DNA from 4 places in the Marinobacterium sp. xm-a-127 genome. Region 4 is predicted to be linked to each of the others. Evidence: predicted binding sites of a transcription regulator. Region 4 holds the regulator's gene; each other region holds the start of a gene.
The links. The regulator LexA, encoded in region 4, represses DNA repair genes until DNA is damaged. The targets are predictions, from matches to a motif close to TACTGTNTANNTANACAGTA.
Positions count from the first base shown of each region.

Region 1: the regulator LexA is predicted to act here: its motif matches at 2,233-2,252, upstream of ruvC (crossover junction endodeoxyribonuclease RuvC).
Region 2: the regulator LexA is predicted to act here: its motif matches at 2,328-2,347, upstream of recN (DNA repair protein RecN).
Region 3: the regulator LexA is predicted to act here: its motif matches at 2,161-2,180, upstream of uvrD (DNA helicase II).

Region 1 is NZ_WBYH01000003.1:41,281-46,163, forward strand. Features, by position in the region: gene aspS (aspartate--tRNA ligase) at 176-1,939, shown strand; gene ruvC (crossover junction endodeoxyribonuclease RuvC) at 2,281-2,799, shown strand; gene ruvA (Holliday junction branch migration protein RuvA) at 2,845-3,477, shown strand; gene ruvB (Holliday junction branch migration DNA helicase RuvB) at 3,479-4,492, shown strand; gene ybgC (tol-pal system-associated acyl-CoA thioesterase) at 4,499-4,883, shown strand, end outside.
Region 2 is NZ_WBYH01000001.1:237,744-242,626, forward strand. Features, by position in the region: gene XMA127_RS01010 (RnfH family protein) at 1-223, shown strand, start outside; gene XMA127_RS01015 (outer membrane protein assembly factor BamE) at 255-575, opposite strand; gene recN (DNA repair protein RecN) at 643-2,319, opposite strand; gene grpE (nucleotide exchange factor GrpE) at 2,486-3,076, shown strand; gene dnaK (molecular chaperone DnaK) at 3,182-4,883, shown strand, end outside.
Region 3 is NZ_WBYH01000006.1:107,513-112,395, forward strand. Features, by position in the region: gene XMA127_RS10870 (homoserine kinase) at 1-840, shown strand, start outside; gene XMA127_RS10875 (GAK system CofD-like protein) at 907-2,076, opposite strand; gene uvrD (DNA helicase II) at 2,208-4,412, shown strand; gene XMA127_RS10885 (inorganic phosphate transporter) at 4,569-4,883, shown strand, end outside.
Region 4 is NZ_WBYH01000002.1:52,240-57,122, reverse strand. Features, by position in the region: gene topA (type I DNA topoisomerase) at 1-555, shown strand, start outside; gene XMA127_RS04395 (DUF6586 family protein) at 555-1,064, shown strand; gene XMA127_RS04390 (thioesterase family protein) at 1,067-1,534, opposite strand; gene XMA127_RS04385 (SulA-like leucine-rich domain-containing protein) at 1,664-2,068, opposite strand; gene lexA (transcriptional repressor LexA) at 2,080-2,691, opposite strand; gene dinG (ATP-dependent DNA helicase DinG) at 2,843-4,883, shown strand, end outside.

The sequences.
Region 1 (4,883 bases), on a different contig from region 4:
GACAGGCCTTAAGCCTGTCACCCGCTCTAGAATCCACAAGATACTCTTTGAAATACCAAAAATTGCCCTGTAATAGCCTGTTAATTCAGGTATAATTCCCGCCTTTCGGCCATAGGCCTAACCATTTTAGTTAATACTCGTTTCAGCGGGTTTTAGTAGATAGGACAGCAGAGTTATGCGCAGCCACTATTGCGGCGATCTTCGTGAAGAACATATTGGACAAGAAATTACCCTGGCAGGTTGGGTGCACCGTCGTCGTGACCACGGTGGCGTAATCTTCCTAGATCTTCGTGATCGTGAGGGTTTGACACAGGTTGTGTTTGATCCAGATCGCGAAGAGAGTTTCGCGTTGGCGGATAGCTGCCGTAACGAGTTCGTAGTTGAGGTTAAAGGCCTTGTTCGTGCTCGGCCAGAGGGTACTACCAACCCGGATATGCCAACGGGTGCTATCGAGGTGCTGGGTAAAGAGCTGATCATCCTGAACAAGGCTGAAACTCCTCCTTTTCAGTTGGATGAGCACCAGCAAGTGGGTGAAGATGTTCGTCTTCGTCACCGCTACGTCGATCTCCGCCGTCCAGAGATTCAAGAGAAGCTTCGTTTCCGCTCTAAAGTGACTCACCAGGTTCGTGCTTACCTTGAAGATCAAGGTTTCCTAGATATCGAAACGCCGATTCTGACTCGTGCTACACCAGAGGGTGCACGTGACTACCTAGTCCCAAGCCGTACTCATGAAGGTAGCTTCTTCGCACTGCCTCAGTCACCACAGCTGTTTAAACAACTGCTGATGGTCTCTGGCTTTGATCGCTACTACCAAATTGCTAAGTGTTTCCGTGATGAAGACCTGCGTGCTGATCGTCAGCCAGAGTTCACTCAGATCGATATCGAGACCTCATTCCTTGATGAGCACGAGGTGATGGCAATCACTGAAAATATGATCCGTGGCCTGTTCAAAGATCAATTGAACATCGATCTAGGCGAGTTCCCGCACATGCCATACTCTGAGGCGATGCAGCGTTTTGGTTCTGATAAGCCAGACCTGCGTATTCCTATGGAATTGGTTGATGTTGCAGACCTTGTCGCAACTGTCGACTTTAAAGTGTTTGCTGGCCCAGCAACGGATCCAAAAGGTCGCGTCGCGGCTCTTAAAGTACCGGGCGGTTCAGAGCTGACTCGTAAGCAGATTGATGAGTACACTAAGTTCGTATCAATCTACGGTGCGAAAGGTTTGGCGTGGATTAAAGTGAATGATCTAGCGGCTGGCGCTGAAGGCCTTCAGTCTCCAATTGTTAAGTTCTTGGGTGCAGAGATTGCGCTGCAGATTATGGAGCGCCTTGAAGCGAAAGATGGTGATCTTGTCTTCTTCGGTGCGGATAAAGCCAACATCGTTAACGAAGCCTTGGGTGCGCTGCGTATCAAAGTGGGTGAAGACCTTAACATGCTTGAGCGTGAGTGGGCGCCACTATGGGTTGTCGACTTCCCAATGTTTGAAGAGAACTCCGATGGCAGCATGACAGCGCTTCACCACCCATTCACAGCACCGAGCTGTTCACCAGAGGAGTTGATTGCTCAGCCTGAAGGTCAGCTGTCACGTGCCTACGATATGGTTCTTAACGGTTGTGAGCTTGGTGGTGGTTCGGTTCGTATCCACGATCAAGAGATGCAGAAAGCGGTCTTCAAAGTACTGGGTATCAGTGATGAAGAGGCGGACGAGAAGTTTGGCTTCCTATTGAACGCGCTTAAGTTCGGTGCGCCACCACATGCGGGTCTGGCGTTCGGTCTTGATCGCTTGATTATGTTGATGACAGGTTCTACTTCGATTCGTGAAGTGATCGCCTTCCCTAAAACTCAGTCAGCGGCATGTCCAATGACTGAAGCGCCGGGTGAAGTGAGCGCGGCTCAACTGCGTGATCTAAACATCAAGTTGCGTAAAACACCTTAATCGAGTGTTTGATTAAAAAAAACCGGCGGTAAGCCGGTTTTTTTGTGTCTCTGGAAAATGCTGAAAGACTTACAACTCGCAGATGCGAGTTGATCGCGGTTTTTCGCTGCGCTCAAATTCGCTCCTACAGTCGAGCTACGCAGAGAGATCGTTGCAAAGTCCTACTATAGGAGCGTATTGGCGCCCCGCGCCAAACCGCGATCGATTGGACTTGCTAATCGAATTTAATGCTCCGGTGACTGGCTTTAGCCTGTCAACCGCTGTCTGTTTAAGGTATTGGTCTCAATCACAACTACTGTTAGTATATACAGCATTAAAACAATCTCTACGACAGGCGACCGATGCTGATATTGGGAATCGACCCAGGTTCAAGAATTACCGGATACGGCATCATCAATGCTCAGGGTAATAAGGCTGAGTACGTTGCCAGTGGTTGTATCAAAATCGCGGATGCGACCCTTCCTGATAAGTTAAATCAAGTCTTTAGCGGTGTCTCTGAACTGATTGAGCGCTACCAGCCTCAAGAGTGTGCGATAGAGCAGGTCTTTATGTCTCGTAACGCTGACTCTGCGCTTAAGCTCGGGCAGGCTAGAGGGGCAGCTATCGTAGCGGCCGTCAATCGAGGCGTAGAGGTTCATGAATATGCGGCACGCCTGGTGAAGCAGGCAGTAGCTGGAACTGGCGCTGCGGATAAGGGGCAGGTCCAGATGATGGTGCAACGTATTTTGTCACTTCCGGGGTTGCCACAGATCGATGCGGCTGATGGGTTGGCCATCGCACTTTGTCATGCCTATACCCGTCAAGGCTTAATAGCGACAGCGGGAACTCGTCGTTCAGTAAAAGGGCGATGGAGATTGTAGATGCTTTCGAATAATATCAATGCGTTACTTTATTGAGGTCAGATTGTGATAGGTCGTTTAACAGGTGAATTGGTAGAGAAGTCACCTCCAGAGTTGCTGATAGATGTTTCCGGTGTCGGTTATGAACTGGAAGCGTCCATGAATACCTTCTACAAATTGCCGGATGTCGGCACCTTTGTAACGCTGTATACACACTTCGTTGTGCGTGAAGATGCACAGCTTCTTTATGGATTTGCCGACAAAAACGAACGCACTCTGTTTCGAACCTTGATCAAGGTGAATGGGGTGGGGCCTAAGTTGGCGTTGACTATCCTTTCCGGTATCTCCGTCCAAGAGTTCATTCGAACGGTTCAGCATGAAGACAGTACAGCCCTGGTACGTCTGCCCGGTGTCGGTAAAAAAACCGCTGAGCGTTTAATCATCGAGATGAAGGATAAGCTGGATCGGCTTGAGCTACCGACCCGTGTTGAAGCGGAACTGAGTGATTTTGCTATGCCTGTCGTAGATGCGAAGCCTACCGTCGATTACAGGGCGGATGCAGAGACGGCACTGGTCGCATTGGGTTATAAACCGCTACAAGCGACTAAAGCGATTGAAAAAGCGGTCACCGAATTGGGTGAGACGGCCGATACAGAATCGTTGATTCGTCAGGCGTTAAAGATGATGGTGGCAAGCTAAGATGCAGATTGAACCTGATCGTTTTATATCGCCGGTTAAGACACCCAATGAAGAGGTGCATGATCGCGCGGTTCGCCCTAAGACACTTCAAGACTATGAAGGTCAGCCGCAAGTTCGAGAGCAGATGGAGATCTTCATCCATGCCGCTCGCAAGCGTAATGAAGCACTGGATCATACTTTGATCTTTGGCCCGCCAGGATTGGGTAAAACCACACTGGCCAATATTATTGCCAATGAGATGGGCAGCGAGATTAAAACCACCTCTGGCCCTGTTCTAGAGAAAGCGGGTGATATTGCAGCTCTTCTGACCAATCTTGAGCCGGGAGATGTGCTCTTCATAGACGAGATTCATCGACTCAGTGCCAGTGTCGAAGAGGTACTCTATCCCGCGATGGAGGACTACCAGCTCGATATCATGATCGGTGAAGGCCCTGCTGCACGATCAATTAAATTAGAACTGCCTCCCTTTACGTTAGTCGGTGCTACGACACGTGCCGGCTTATTGACGTCACCACTGCGTGATCGTTTCGGTATTGTGCAGCGGTTAGAGTTCTATTCGATTGCCGATCTGACCAATATTGTCATGCGAACGGCACGTTTAAGTGGTTCTGAAATCGATGAGGGTGGTGCGCACGAGATTGCACGTCGTTCTCGCGGTACTCCTCGTATTGCCAACCGGCTCCTGCGCCGTGCACGTGACTTCTCTGAAGTGAAAGGGGATGGGCGTATCACCGAAGAGATGGCTGATCTGGCATTGAATATGCTCAATGTCGATCAACATGGTTTTGATCACATGGACCGTCGAATGCTGCTCGCCATGCTAGAAAAGTTTGGTGGTGGTCCTGTTGGTGTGGACAGTCTTGCGGCAGCCATTAGCGAAGAGCGTGACACCATCGAAGACGTTCTCGAGCCCTATTTGATTCAGCAAGGTTTTGTCATGCGCACGCCAAGAGGGCGGGTGCTAACCGACCATGCTTACCGATACTTTGGTGTCGATAAGCCTGAAGGAAACTAGTTTATTATGGCGTTTCAGTGGCCTGTCAGAGTCTACATAGAAGATACCGATTTTGGCGGTATTGTTTACTACGTTAATTATCTAAAATTTATGGAGCGTGCTCGGACGGAGTTGTTGCGTTCGGCGGGTTGGTCGCAGCACGAACTGTCACAGCAAAATTTGATTTTTGTGGTTGGTTCGGTGGAGGCGCAATATTTAGCGCCGGCTAGGCTTGATGATTCGTTAATTGTCAGAACAACCGTCAAAAAACCGCAAGGTGCACGTGTTAAATTTCTGCAAGCTGTTGTTAAGGAGGGATCTGATAGAGTCCTCTGCCAAGCAGAAGTTGAAGTGATATCCGTCACTGGAGCCATGCGTCCGAAACGCTGGCCAAAAGAGTTAATTACATCAA
Region 2 (4,883 bases), on a different contig from region 4:
GGCTTATGATGCGGTTGTTCGCTCGCGCATTGCTGAGCTGTATAAACAGATCGATATCAACAGCGACCCAATGGGTATCTTCAGCCGTGCGATCAAGGACCCTAAAGCAGAGGTTCTACGTGACGGTGATCGAGTAGAGATCTACCGCCCGTTAATTGCTGACCCTAAAGAGGTTCGTGCCCGCCGAGCAGCCGAAGCTAAAGCCAAAAAAGCCAACTCGTAAGTTGGCTTTTTTGTATTCGTTGAGCTCTGCGTTACTGAGGTTTCAGATCGCCTTCCAAACGCACCAGCTTGTCGTTTTCAAAGTAGACGCGAAACTGACGTAGCTCGACCACTTCATCCTCTTGTACCAACTGGAAGACATAGTCCCATCGGTTCTGGTTGAAGGTATCCGTTAACAGGGGTGTTCCTAGCACATAGCGAACTTGGCTCGGCGTCATTCCAGGGCGAAGCTGATCTACCATCTCTTGTGTCACCTGGTTGCCTTGCGGAACATCCATTTTGTACACGCCTGGAAAGGTTGTACAGCCGGTCACGAGAGTAGCAAGAAAGGCAGAGATGATGAGCTTGCGCATGTTCAGGTTGTTCCTGTTACTGTTCAAAGTGGCATTAGTTTACACGCCACTGTTTGAATCGACCAGTCTATAGCGCGCTGGTCAGCATCTCTTTAGCGTGCTCAAGGGTGGTATCAGTCATCTCAAGTCCACCCAGCATTCGAGCGATCTCATTAATGCGCTGATTTTCGGTGAGTGGTGTGATTTTGGTCTCAACCGAACCGGTGTCTGCGCCTTTGCTGACAAACAGGTGTTGGGTTCCTTGTGAAGCCACCTGAGGTTGGTGTGTGACACAGAGAATCTGTGCTCGTTCACTCAAATGACGTAACAGTCGGCCAACGACTTCGGCAATGCCTCCGCCAATACCGACATCGACTTCGTCAAAAATGAGTGTCGGGGTGTCAGTCGTCTTAGCCGTTACAACTTGAATCGCAAGGCTAATTCGTGACAGTTCACCACCCGAGGCAATTTTGGCCAGCGGTTTTGCGGTTTGGCCCTGATTGGTATTGATCAGGAACTCAATCTCTTCCAAGCCCTGAGCCGTAATGTATTTAGGATCGATATCACTCAAACTGGCTGTGAAACGCGCGCTGTTCATGCCCAGCATGGCAAGTTGTTCATTCACCTCTTTATCAAGCTGTTTGGCTGCTTTGCTGCGTAGTTTGCTGAGTTGGCGAGCTTTCTCAATCAATGCGGCATTAGCCGTAGCAACCTCGGATTCGAGTTGCTCTAAGTTCTCATCGACATGAGCCAAAGAGTCGAGTTCAGTATTTAGTTGGTCTTTTAATTCCGGTAACTGCTCTGGCGCAATGCGGTGTTTCCTGGCTAGATCGTAGATGCTGGTTAAGCGATCTTCCACCTCTTGTAAGCGCTCAGGGTCCAACTCAACTCGTTGAACAAAATGGCTCAACTCGCGTTCGGCCTCTTCCACTTGAATCAGAGCAGCGTTTAGCATCTCGGCGGTCTGCTGTAGTGCAGGTGAGTCCGCTTCGATGTCGCCCAATAGGTGCAGTGCTTGGTTGAGTACCGCTGTGGCGTTGCTCTCTTCACCCTCGCTAAGAAGCATCTGGATCTGTTGGCCACTGTTAAGGATTGACCCTGCGTTGGAGAGTATCTTCTGCTCCTCTTCTAAGGCTTGCAGTTCACCTGTTTGAGGGTCTAAACGGTTGAGCTCTTCCGTTTGATAGCTCAGCAGTTGCAGTTGCGCATTCGCCTCTTCACTCATGTCTTGAAGGCGTTTCAACTCACTCTGCTTTGATTGCCACTGGGTAAAGAGTTTACGTACTTCCTGTGCTGTCTCATTGGCTTTGGCGTAGTTGTCGAGCAGGGTGCGGTGAAAATCGCGCTTTAATAGACGTTGGTGTTCGTGCTGGCCGTGTATGTCGACAAGCAGCTCACCCAGCTCTTTGACGCGGTTCAGTGGGCAGGGGTGGCCATTAATATAGCTTCGGCTGCGACCGTCGGCACTCAGTGTGCGGCGTAAAATACACTCGTTGATCTCTTCCGACTCTAGCTCATTCGCCTCTAACCAGCGTTTCGCATCGGGTAGTGCTTGTATATCGAACGCGGCGCTAATCTCAGCTCGTTTTGCCCCTTCTCGAACCGAGTCGGCTTCAGCGCGTTTGCCTAAGGCTAATCCCAGTGCATCAAGCATGATCGATTTGCCGGCACCGGTCTCACCGCTGACGACGGTCATGCCCGATTTCAGTTCTAGGTCGAGTGTTGAGACGATCGCAAAGTTTCGGATGCTGAGTAGCGTTAACATGGCTTAATACCTGTTTAGATATACAGTTACTGTATTTTTAACCAATGTTTGTGTATTAGGCAATAGAAAAGTGCAGTCTTAGGTCAAAAAAGCGCGTGGAAGGGTTGAATTTCAGATGGTCGATACCACATAGGAGACAAGATTGAATGATTCTGGAGATAACACCATGGCGAATGAAGATCAGACACACCAAGATCAGGTTGAAGAGAGTCAAGTCGACGCGACGGCTGAAGAGAATCTTGTGGAGCCTGAACTGGTTGAGACGGAAGAGCTGACCGTTGAATCCCTTCAAGAAGAGCTAGCCGCTGCGAATGCGACGATTGCTGAGCTGCAAAAACAGCTGGCAGAGCTTGAACCTCGTGCCCAAGCGGAGATCGCTAACCAGCGCCGTCGTGCTGAGGTTGAGGTGGATAAAGCGCGTAAGTTTGCTGTTGAGAAATTTGCCGAAGAACTACTGCCGGTCATCGACAGTCTAGAGCGCGCTATTGAGGCGAGCCAGGTCGAAGATGAGGTAGTTAAACCGCTTCGTGAAGGCGTTGAGATGACGCACAAAATGTTCATCGATGGCGTTGCTAAATTCAATCTAGAAGTGATCAACCCAGAGGGTGAGGCGTTCAACCCAGAGCACCATCAAGCGATGTCGATGGTTGAAGCGGAAGGTGCAGCTCCAAACTCTGTCATTGCGGTGATGCAGAAGGGCTACCTACTTAATGGTCGCTTAGTTCGTCCTGCGATGGTGATGGTCGCTAAAGGTTAAGACCTTTTTATAAACCAGACTTGATATTTGAAAGACCACACCCATATAGGGGTTAAGGTAAAACAGTTTTAAACACCCAGCGCGGTGTCATTAGGAGATTTAAACATGGGTAAAATCATCGGTATTGACCTAGGTACTACCAACTCGTGTGTAGCAGTACTTGAAGGCGATAAAACTAAAGTTATTGAGAACGCTGAAGGCGATCGTACCACTCCGTCGATCATTGCTTACTCGGCAGAAGGCGAAACTCTGGTTGGTCAGTCGGCGAAACGTCAGGCAGTTACTAACCCAGACAACACTCTATTTGCGATCAAGCGTCTAATCGGTCGTCGTTTTGAAGACGATGTTGTACAGAAAGACATCAAAATGGTGCCTTACAACATCGCTAAAGCGGACAATGGCGATGCGTGGGTTGAGGTAAAAGGCGAGAAGCTAGCACCGCCTCAGATCTCTGCAGAAGTTCTTAAGAAGATGAAGAAGACTGCTGAAGATTACCTAGGCGAATCGGTAACGGAAGCGGTTATCACGGTTCCTGCTTACTTCAACGACTCTCAGCGTCAAGCAACAAAAGATGCGGGTCGTATCGCAGGCTTAGAAGTTAAACGTATCATCAACGAGCCAACCGCTGCAGCTCTTGCGTATGGCATGGATAAAGCTGCCGGCGATCGCACGATCGCAGTGTACGACCTAGGTGGTGGTACTTTCGATATCTCGATCATCGAAATTGCAGACGTTGATGGCGAGCACCAGTTTGAAGTACTTGCAACCAACGGTGATACATTCCTAGGTGGTGAAGACTTCGACCTTGCGGTTATCAACTACCTAGCAGACGAGTTCAAGAAAGAGTCTGGCATCGATCTACATAACGATCCGCTAGCGCTACAGCGTCTAAAAGAGGCGGGTGAGAAAGCGAAAGTTGAGCTATCATCGGCACAGTCTACTGACGTTAACCTGCCATACATCACAGCGGATGCAACAGGTCCTAAGCACTTGAACGTTAAACTGTCTCGTTCGAAGCTAGAGTCACTGGTTGAAGACCTTGTTCAACGTTCACTTGAGCCATGTCGCATTGCACTACAAGATGCTGGCCTATCCGCTTCTGAGATCGACGACGTTATCCTCGTCGGTGGTCAGACTCGTATGCCAATGGTGCAGGCGAAAGTGGCTGAGTTCTTCGGTAAAGAGCCACGTAAAGACGTTAACCCAGACGAAGCGGTAGCGATGGGTGCTGCGCTTCAGGGTGCGGTACTGTCAGGTGATGTGAAAGACGTTCTTCTACTGGACGTAACACCACTGACTCTAGGTATCGAAACAATGGGTGGCGTTGCGACACCACTGATCGACAAGAACACGACGATCCCAACGCGTAAGTCGCAGACCTTCTCGACAGCGGAAGACAACCAGACAGCGGTAACCATTCACGTTGTTCAGGGTGAGCGTAAGCAAGCGACTCAGAACAAGTCGCTAGGCCGTTTCGACCTTGCCGATATCCCACCAGCACCACGTGGCATGCCGCAGATCGAAGTGACTTTCGACATCGATGCTAACGGTATCCTAAACGTTTCTGCTAAAGACCAGGCGACTGGCAAAGAGCAGTCGATCGTTATTAAAGCCTCTTCTGGTCTAAGCGATGACGAAGTCGAGAAGATGGTTCAGGATGCCGAAGCGCACGCTGAAGAAGATAAGAAATTTGAAGAGCTAACGGCTGCTCGTAACCAAGGTGATGCCATGGTTCACACAGCACGTAAGACGCTAGAAGATGCGGGTGATAAGGCTTCTGATGAAGAGAAATCGAACATCGAAGCAG
Region 3 (4,883 bases), on a different contig from region 4:
ACAGAAAAGAGCGGCCAGCAGGCGGAGTATGTACTCACTCTCTTTGAAGAGCTTGACAGAGATGAGGCACCTTTCTTTGTTGAACTGGGCAGCTGGCTAGCGAAACGTAATGTTCCCGTCTCTTATGCCATCGAAGATCGCAATGGCATTGGTCTGAAACAGATCTCAAAAAAACCGGCCATTATTCAACCGCGATACCCCGGTGCACACCTAAAACGCGAGCTTATGACGGCCAATCATTGTGCTCAAATCGGCACAGCCCTTGCACACTACCACCAAGCCTCTAAGGATTTTTATCTAAAGCGTCAGGCACACCGTGGGGTATTTTGGTGGCGCAGAGAGAGTGAACGACTCGCGCCTTTTATCGATTCAGAGTCTCGTGATCTGCTATCCGAAGAGGTCGCTCGGTTTGATGAGCTACGCGACACCTACACCAACCTGCCGATGGGCATTACCCATGGCGATCTTTTCCATGACAACGCGCTGTTCCATGAGGATAAGCTGACGGCAATTCTGGATATCTACAATGCGGCAACCGCCTACTGGCTCTATGACCTTGCGATTGTCGCCAATGATTGGTGTCTGGATGAGAATCTGCAGATTGATCCGGTGAGAGAGCAAGCGCTGTTAAAAGCCTATTCAGCGATTCGCCCCTTTAGTGCAGAAGAGCATGAGGTTTGGCCGCAGCTGACTCGTACCGCCGCGATGCGTTTTTGGCTATCACGCCTTGAGCCTTGGGTTGATGCCCAGCAAGGCAACGGCAGCGATAAGACACTGAAAGACCCTGATGAGTTTAAACAGGTGCTGATGCACCGAATTAAATCGCCGAGTCAGCTGTAGGAACGAATTTCTACATTTAAGAGAGTGGTGTCAGACCGAAGGTCATATATGGTCTGACCCATCTATCTATGCCAGTGATAATAAAGCTTCCGCCAACTTAATCTCGTCGTAGCGATCTGTGCGTTCAGGATTAGCCAGATCAACATCCAAAAGCTGAATGCCACGCTTACCAAGCCAGTTTAGAAACTCTGCATCAATGCCACTCAACAGTGTGGAATCGGTCAGCAGAATATCGATACAGCGCTCCGATCCACCTTGAAAACCACCGCCTGCATCTCGAGCAACAAATCGTTCCAACTGCTCAACCTGCTCCTGCAAGGTCATACCAAACTGCTCAGGATCCATACCTAAATTTGGGACATACACTTTGCTGGCAGGGTTATCCATGATCGCTTTACCCACCCCTTTGGGGAGTAGGTTAGCCAGAATACTGCTATAGAAACTACCGGGCGGGAAGACGACCAGATCTGCTGAATTGATCCAACCTCTCTCTTGATCAGCCAAATGCGATTCCGTGCCCTGCGGCAAATGCAGATCAAGTAAGGCGATACGCTCATTTAATGGCTGGGACTCTTTTCCTGTCATCCGATGCTGCCCGATGATCTCTCGCCCACTCTCTGTCGTCACTTTCAGTTCACCGCACTCGTCCGTAACAGTGCGTACTTGGCCTCTAACATGAACCAGACGACTAAACAGCAGAGCAATAGGATCTAATGATCGATTATGGCTCAGGTAGCCCCCCGCCAATATCAGATTACCAATACTGGCTCGCCTGAAGTCAAAATCCTTGGGGGCTGACTCAAGAAAGTAGTTTAAAAAATCACAAATAATGCTCTGAACTGGCTCGGGAATGGACTGAACGCGCCTGTCGTTGCGTTGTTGCATCGCCTCGACCCTTGCACGTAATAACGACTGTGATTCATCGGTCGGCAGGCGGTACGCAAACAGCTCGGTCACTTCAGGGTGACCGTCGAGTGAAGCGTCAGCTAACGCCATCATGCGGGAGCGCAAATCGCCAACAGCAGGCATATCAAATGCTTTTCGCAACACAGCGGAGCTGCCGCCAGAGTCAAAGGGGGTCACTAAATGAATAGAATTATGAGTGTATCGTTTGAGTATCTGCGAAAAGCCATTCAACGCAGTGCCACCGCTGAAAAAGAGCAGCCTCGGCCCGGTAACAGGGTTGGCTTGATACTCAGCCAAACGGGCAGTCGTATGGTCAGCAGATAAGGGCATTCACTACTCAATGAAGGTGGATATGTCATCCCAGTGTAAGTTTGCTGCGTAGGAATGCCAAGACTCCCATAATAATTATGCGTATACTGTACGCCCATTCAGTAATTTCTCTTTTTGAGCAGTGCGGCACTATGGATGTAACTCACATTATCGACTCCCTCAACGATGCGCAGCGTGAAGCGGTTACCGCGGATATTAGCAACCTTCTGGTGCTGGCCGGTGCAGGATCAGGCAAGACGCGTGTCTTGGTTCACCGAATCGCTTGGTTGATAGAAGCCGAGCAGATTTCACCCTATTCGATATTGGCGGTTACCTTTACTAATAAAGCGGCTAAAGAGATGCGTGGACGTATCGAGAGCCTGCTCAACGTCAATGTGCATGGCATGTGGGTCGGTACTTTCCACGGCTTGGCGCACCGACTGCTTCGCTCGCACTGGCAAGAGGCCGGGCTGCGTGAGAACTTCCAGATCATGGACTCCGATGACCAGTTACGTTTGGTTAAACGCATCTCTAAGGAGATGGGATTAGACGATTCACGCTGGCCGCCGAAACAGATTCAGTGGTACATCAATGCACAGAAAGATGAAGGGCTACGCAGTAAACATCTAGAGCGCACCGGTGACCTGGTACAAGACACCTTAATACGTGTCTATGAGGCGTATGAACAAGCCTGTGATCGCGGCGGCATGATCGATTTTGGTGAACTCCTGCTGCGCTGCCTTGAACTGCTGCGTGATAAGAACCCACAACTGCTGCAGCACTACAAAGAGCGCTTCCGTTACGTCTTAGTAGACGAGTTCCAAGACACCAACGCCATTCAGTACGCTTGGTTGCGCCTGCTCTGTCAGGGTGAACACAAACTGATGGCCGTGGGCGATGACGATCAGTCGATTTACGGCTGGCGTGGCGCACGTATTGAGAACATTCAAAACCTTGAGGCACACTTTGGTGGGCTTAAGACCATCAAGTTAGAGCAGAACTACCGCTCGACAGACAACATTCTGTCTGCGGCCAATGCCGTCATTCGCAACAACTTTGGACGACTGGGTAAGGAGCTGTGGACCGAGGGCAATCAAGGCGATCCTATCAGCCTCTACGCAGCCTTTAATGAACAGGATGAAGCGCGATTCATTGTCGATCGCATCGCACAGTGGGTATCGGATGGTAATCGTCGTGACGAGAGCGCCATTCTCTACCGTTCCAACGCACAATCCCGTGTGCTTGAGGAGATGCTGATCCGTGCCGCAATTCCCTATCGCATCTATGGCGGCCAACGATTCTATGAGCGTTTAGAGATTAAAAATGCCCTCGCCTACCTGCGCCTAATAGCCAACCGCGATGACGATACGGCGATGGAGCGCGTCATTAACGTGCCAACCCGAGGCATCGGCACCCGCACCATTGAAGAGGTACGCGATTACGCGCGAAGCCAAGGCATATCAATGTGGCGAGCCTCGAACGAGATTATCGAGCATAAGAAACTACCTGCACGTGCCGGCAATGCACTGCAGGCCTTCTTAGATCTGGTCAATCAGTTGACGGTTGATACAGAAGAGGCATCCCTGCAGGAGCGGACAGAACATACCATTCGCTTCTCTGGACTGATTGCTCACCATGAAAAAGAGAAAGGTGAAAAAGCTCAATCACGCATCGAAAACTTAGAAGAGCTAGTGACCGCAGCGCGCCAGTTTGAGCAGCAGTGGTCCCAGGAGGAGAACCCTGAGTTCCCTTCCGTGCTGGCAGCCTTTCTTGATCAAGCTGCACTGGATGCCGGTGAATCACAGGCGGATCCCAATACCGACAGCGTTCAACTGATGACACTGCACTCAGCGAAAGGCTTGGAGTTCCCGCTGGTCTTCCTATGCGGTATGGAAGAAGGCTTGTTCCCACACAGCATGTCGGCAGAAGAGCCCGGACGTTTAGAAGAGGAGCGCCGCCTCTGTTATGTAGGCATTACGCGTGCCATGCAGAAACTCTACATGACCTATGCTGAGTCCCGCCGCCTTCATGGCCAAGACAACTACAACCGCCCTTCACGCTTCATTCAAGAGATTCCATTGGAGTTGATTGAAGAGGTGCGCCTAAATGCCAGCGTTCGCCGACCCCTCTCGAGTGGCTCGGAGATGGAGGTCAGCTTCACACCACAATCCGCTTTTGCCAGCGAAGTACCCGATACTCAGCTCAGTTTAGGCCAGAGAGTCAATCACCCTAAATTTGGTGACGGCATGGTCATAAACTTTGAGGGGTCCGGCCCGAAGGCCCGAGTACAAGTGAACTTCGACTATGAAGGCACCAAATGGCTAGTCGTTGGTTTTGCTAATCTAACAACGCTGTGAATAAAACATTTCAGTTTGTTTAAAGAAAAATTACACCTGTGTAACATTCTTGTAACAAAAGTGTATTTAAATGGCGTCAACTTAAATTAGCGACTACTTTAAGTAGTGGTAAATCAATGAACCAAGCAAGAGGAGCTTCTCTTGGAAATTAAAGACATGAATAAGCTTGATAAAGCGACAGCATCTAACCGTGGCGATGTTATGCGCATCGGTTACGCCCTGCTCTTCCTAGTAGGTATTGTTCTCTTTATCTCAGCACAAGTTGGGGATATCCCAGGAAGTTACATCCTTGTCATTGCCGCAATGATCGGTGGTTACATGGCAATGAACATTGGTGCTAACGACGTAGCCAATAACGTGGGCCCAGCAGTAGGTTCAAAGGCGCTTACCCTAACAGGCGCTATCATTATCGCGGCTATCTTTGAAGCATCGGGTGCTTTAATCGCCGGCGGTGACGTTGTCAGCACAATC
Region 4 (4,883 bases):
CCAGATTGTGACGGCTTTGAGGTCGAAGAGGGTAACTACCGTATCAAGGGCTATGAAGGCCCTGTAGTCGAGTGTGATAAGTGTAGCGCTGAGATGCACCTTAAAACGGGCCGTTTCGGTAAGTTCTTTGGTTGTACCAACTCAGAGTGTAAAAACACACGTAAGCTGCTCAAGAATGGTGAAGTGGCTCCGCCTAAGATGGATCCAGTTCCGATGCCGGAGCTTAAGTGTCAGAAGGTTGACGATACCTACATCCTGCGTGATGGAGCCAGTGGTCTATTCCTGGCAGCAAGCCAATTCCCACGTAATCGTGAGACCCGTGCACCTCTGGTCAAAGAGTTGATTCCACATAAAAATGCGATTGACCCTAAATATCACTTCTTAATGGAAGGGCCTCAGCAAGATGAGCAGGGTAACCCCGCTCAAATACGTTACAGCCGCAAAACCAAAGAGCAGTACCTTATGACGGAAGTTGACGGTAAGGCGACTGGTTGGAGAGCTTACTTCACCAATGGTATGTGGCAAATTGAAGCAGCCAAAGCTAAGAAGCGTTAATGGCTGACCTATACTCCCAGCGTGTGAATCAAACACTCGCGTTTGCACAATATGCGCTGGTGGGTATCAACACTGAGTTGACCGGTGAATCGACCAATCGTATGAAGCTTCGTGGCCTGCAAGAGGCTGCGCTGTTTCATTTAGACAGCGCCTATAAAGCCTATCTTAATGAGTTGGCTGAACGTGAGCGTGTCCTGCTGACCCAGTCGACACCCTCTGAATTGAGCAAGGCTTTTAAGCAACAGGGAATCCATTCCAGTGAGTTGGATGAGATGGAGCTGCTCTGTCAGGATTCCGGTAGTTGGTTGTCTAAGTTGATCAGTGCCATCAAAGCTATTCATAAACCCCTACCTCCCTCGCAAGAGAGCGCTAGCCAATCTGACATAGCAATTATAGATTTAGCGAAAGAAGCGAGCCTTGAGGAGCAACTTGAGACTCAGTTGCAGGGTTGGTATGAGCAGTTACGAGCGATGATCCTGAGGCATCGCTCTAACGCGCAAGAGTGGTAAACTCAGTTCATTCCTTTTGTTTCAACACCCTTCACAAAGAGATGATCATTCAGATAGTGTCTTGTCGCATCCGCAAGTGGGGCTGATTTGCGACTGCTCACATCCATCTGAACAATGGTCGTCTCTGCCGTCGCGACACAGACGTCATCTTGGAACAGCACCTGGTAGAGCCCAAATGAGCTGGTACCCACCCGAGTTACACCGGTGCCAATATCCAGACGTCCTGGCCAGGTGATCTCACCTAGAAAGTTCAAATGCAGACTGGCAATGACAAATTCGCAATTGTCATTGGCCAGTGGGTCTTTTGGATCGTAGAGAAATTCGACACGGCCTGTCTCTAGGTAGGTACTGAATGCGGCATTGTTCACGTGGCCCTGACGATCGGTATCGGCATAACGGATCTTATCAAATGTTTGGATAGGGAAGTCGGTTAACTGATACGGCTGCTGATTTGGCTTGTGCGATCCCACACTATTCTCCTTGTAAGTGGTACTCCTCTATTGAGCCTATGATGGTTCAGGGTCTGATTCAAGCTAAATAAAAAAGCCGCTCAAAGAGCGGCTATGGGGGTCTTTGCTACAACGCAGCAAAGGGGGAGGCTAAATTTTTTTACGTACCAATAGACACTCTGTTTCGCTAGAGATCTGAGTGCGTTTCAGTTGGCTGACTAACGCGTCATCGGCAGGGTCATTGTGCCAGCAGATCAGTGTGTGACAGGTTCCCGCTTGCAGTGCGCGCTGAGCCAGTTTGTCTAAACCATGGCGCTTATCACGACGAAGTATCCACACTTTTTTGAGGTCGACACCTGCATCCGCCAGCACCTGCTTAGTCAAAGATTTTGGCGGCTCTAACATAACCAGCCAGCTCTCTTTTTGACTTAATGCGGCAAGCATCGGCAGAAGCATGGTGTTCAGATTTACCTCTGAGGTGTGCTGAACCAGCTCAGTCAAAACCAGTGGTTTAAGACCCGCATCATTCTGTGCAAATTGATTGTAAGCAATCATGGTGATTACCTTTAAAAGTCATTCTGTTGACGAATTACGCCAACACCCAAGCCTTCGATGGTTAACTGCTCTTCACGAAGATCAACTTTAATCGGGTCGAACTCTTCGTTCTCTGCTATCAAGTAGACCATGTGACCATCGCGGTGGAATCGTTTTACCGTGACATCTTCACCGACACGAGCAACGACTATCTGACCCTCACGTGCTTCACGTGTTTGGTGAACTGCTAAAAGATCACCATCCATAATGCCGATGTCTTTCATACTCATGCCGCGGACACGGAGTAGGTAGTCTGCTCTTGGGCGAAAGAAGTCTGAACTGATGGTGCAGTAATCATCGATGTGTTGTTCTGCGAGGATGGGTTCACCTGCGGCAACTTGACCGATGATCGCTAGGCCCTCCTGCTCCTCCTCTTCACCGACGATACGGATACCGCGAGAGGTGCCAGGGATCATCTCAATGGCCCCTTTACGTGCTAAGGCCTTTAGGTGCTCCTCTGCTGCATTGGCAGATTTAAACCCTAGATCGCGAGCAATATCGACGCGTGTAGGTGGAAATCCTGTTTCATCAATATGGCGACGGATGCAATCAAGCACCTCTTCTTGACGATTTGTAAGCTTCATAAACGCCCCCTATGACAGTACTGATTGGAATTTAAATGACTGTCTGTTTATTCAGTATTTGTATTTTTATACAGTATTTTAAATGTCGTCAAGTTTTTTCTGTTTGTATATCCAGTATTTTTGTATGATGGCCAACTAATTCGGAGGCGATGTGCTTAACAAAGAGACCCAAACCACCATACAGACAGCTTATCGCGCATTTCTAAATGCTCGCGATTTAAAGGCTCGTTATGCACAAAAGCATATGATTGCAGCGGTCGCACGGCAGTTGGGTGGTATCTTGTCGGACGATGCGGGTCAGCGTCTGGGTGAAAATCATCTGGTCGCCGTAGAGGCTGGAACGGGCACCGGTAAAACCATTGCTTACCTGCTGGCCGCACTTCCAATAGCGCAGGCTAAAGGTAAAACGCTGATCATTTCGACCGCTACCGTTGCGCTTCAGGAGCAGCTTTTATTAAAAGATCTTCCTGAGTTGGCTGAGCACGCCGGTATTGAATTTAAGTACGAAATTGCTAAAGGGCGTCGGCGCTACCTCTGTGTTAGCCGATTAGAGTCTCTTCTTAGTAATCAGCAGGATCTTTCACAGTCAGCCCTGTTTGAAGATGAGTTGGCCCAAGTTTTGGGGCCTGAACAGATCAAAGAGTACAGCGGCCTGTTGGATGAGTTTGCCAGTGGTCGTTGGAAGGGTGATCGTGATGAGCTAGAGCGCAACCTGGATGATGAGACCTGGATGCCGCTTACCTCAGACCATATGCAGTGTACTAATCGTCGCTGTGCGCATTTCAACGCCTGTCCGTTTTATCGTGCTAGGGCCGATATTGAGACAACCGATCTCTTGGTGGTCAACCACGATCTTGTACTGGCTGACTTGGCGTTAGGCGGTGGTGCGATTCTTCCTGAACCGGCCGATTCAATCTACATATTTGATGAGGCGCATCATCTGGGTGATAAGGCGACTAACCACTTCGCGCTCTCTATGCGAGTTAAAGCGAGTGAAAAGGCCTTCAAAACCCTGGAGCGTCAGTTAAAAGGGCTGTTGGATGAAGCGGATTCTGCATTGGTTTTGCAAGATCCAATCAGTCGTATTCAATCCAGTCTCAATGTGGTTCAGGGGCATTTGCAGCGTCTGGACGATCTAGTCTCTGAACAGTTTTTGCCACTCCCGGTGGATGAGCGCAGGTTGCGCTACCCGCAAGGCAGGGTACCCGACAGTTTGGCTAGCCTGACACGTGAATTGGCTCAGTTTTTATCACAGGTTGATCCTCAGTTAGAGAAGATTATTAATGCCCTTAAAGGGGCGATGGAAGATGAAGAGTCTGCACTCGATAAGGGTGTAGGGGAGCGCTGGTTGCCACCGCTAAGTACCCAGTTTAGCCGTGTCCAGAAGATGATGTGGCTGTGTAGAAGTTTTTCGCAAGATATTGAAAATGAAGAGGATAAAGTTGCAAGGTGGTTGGTTCGTCATGAGTCTGAAGCGGGTCGCGATATTGAACTTCACAGCGCCCCTGTCTCCGCTCAAAACCATCTTCAAGATCTGCTCTGGGATCAGTGTTACGGTGCGGTTTTAACCTCAGCAACGCTAACGGCCCTTGGGCGGTTTGATTCCCTCTTTACTCAATTGGGTCTCCCTTTGGATACGCCAGCACTGCGAATGCCTAGTCCTTTTGACTACGCCAATAAGGCCGTTTTGCATGTCCCGAAAATGAAGTTCGATCCTTCAAAAGCGGATCTTCATACCGAAGAGGTTGCTGATTGGCTTAACCGAGAGTTACCCAATTTAACCTCTGTATTGGTTCTGTTTACCTCTTGGCGCCAAATGCGTCGAGTCGAAGAGTTAATGGATACCAAACTGCTGTCGCGTTTAACGGTTCAAGGTGAACTCAGTAAGCAAGCGATGCTGATAGAGCACAAAGCGAGAATCGACCGTGACGAACCCAGTGTTATTTTTGGTTTGGCGTCGTTTGCAGAGGGTGTAGATCTACCCGGTCACTACCTAAAAGATGTTATCATTACCAAGTTGCCTTTTAGTGTTCCAGATGATCCTGTGGATGCGACCTTGGCTGAGTGGATAGAAGCCCGCGGTGGTAACCCTTTCATGGAGATAAGTGTACCCGCAGCCTCTATCAAACTAACTCAAGCGGCAGGCAGATTACTGCGTACGGAGAATGATTCCGGTCGTGTTGTTTTACTTG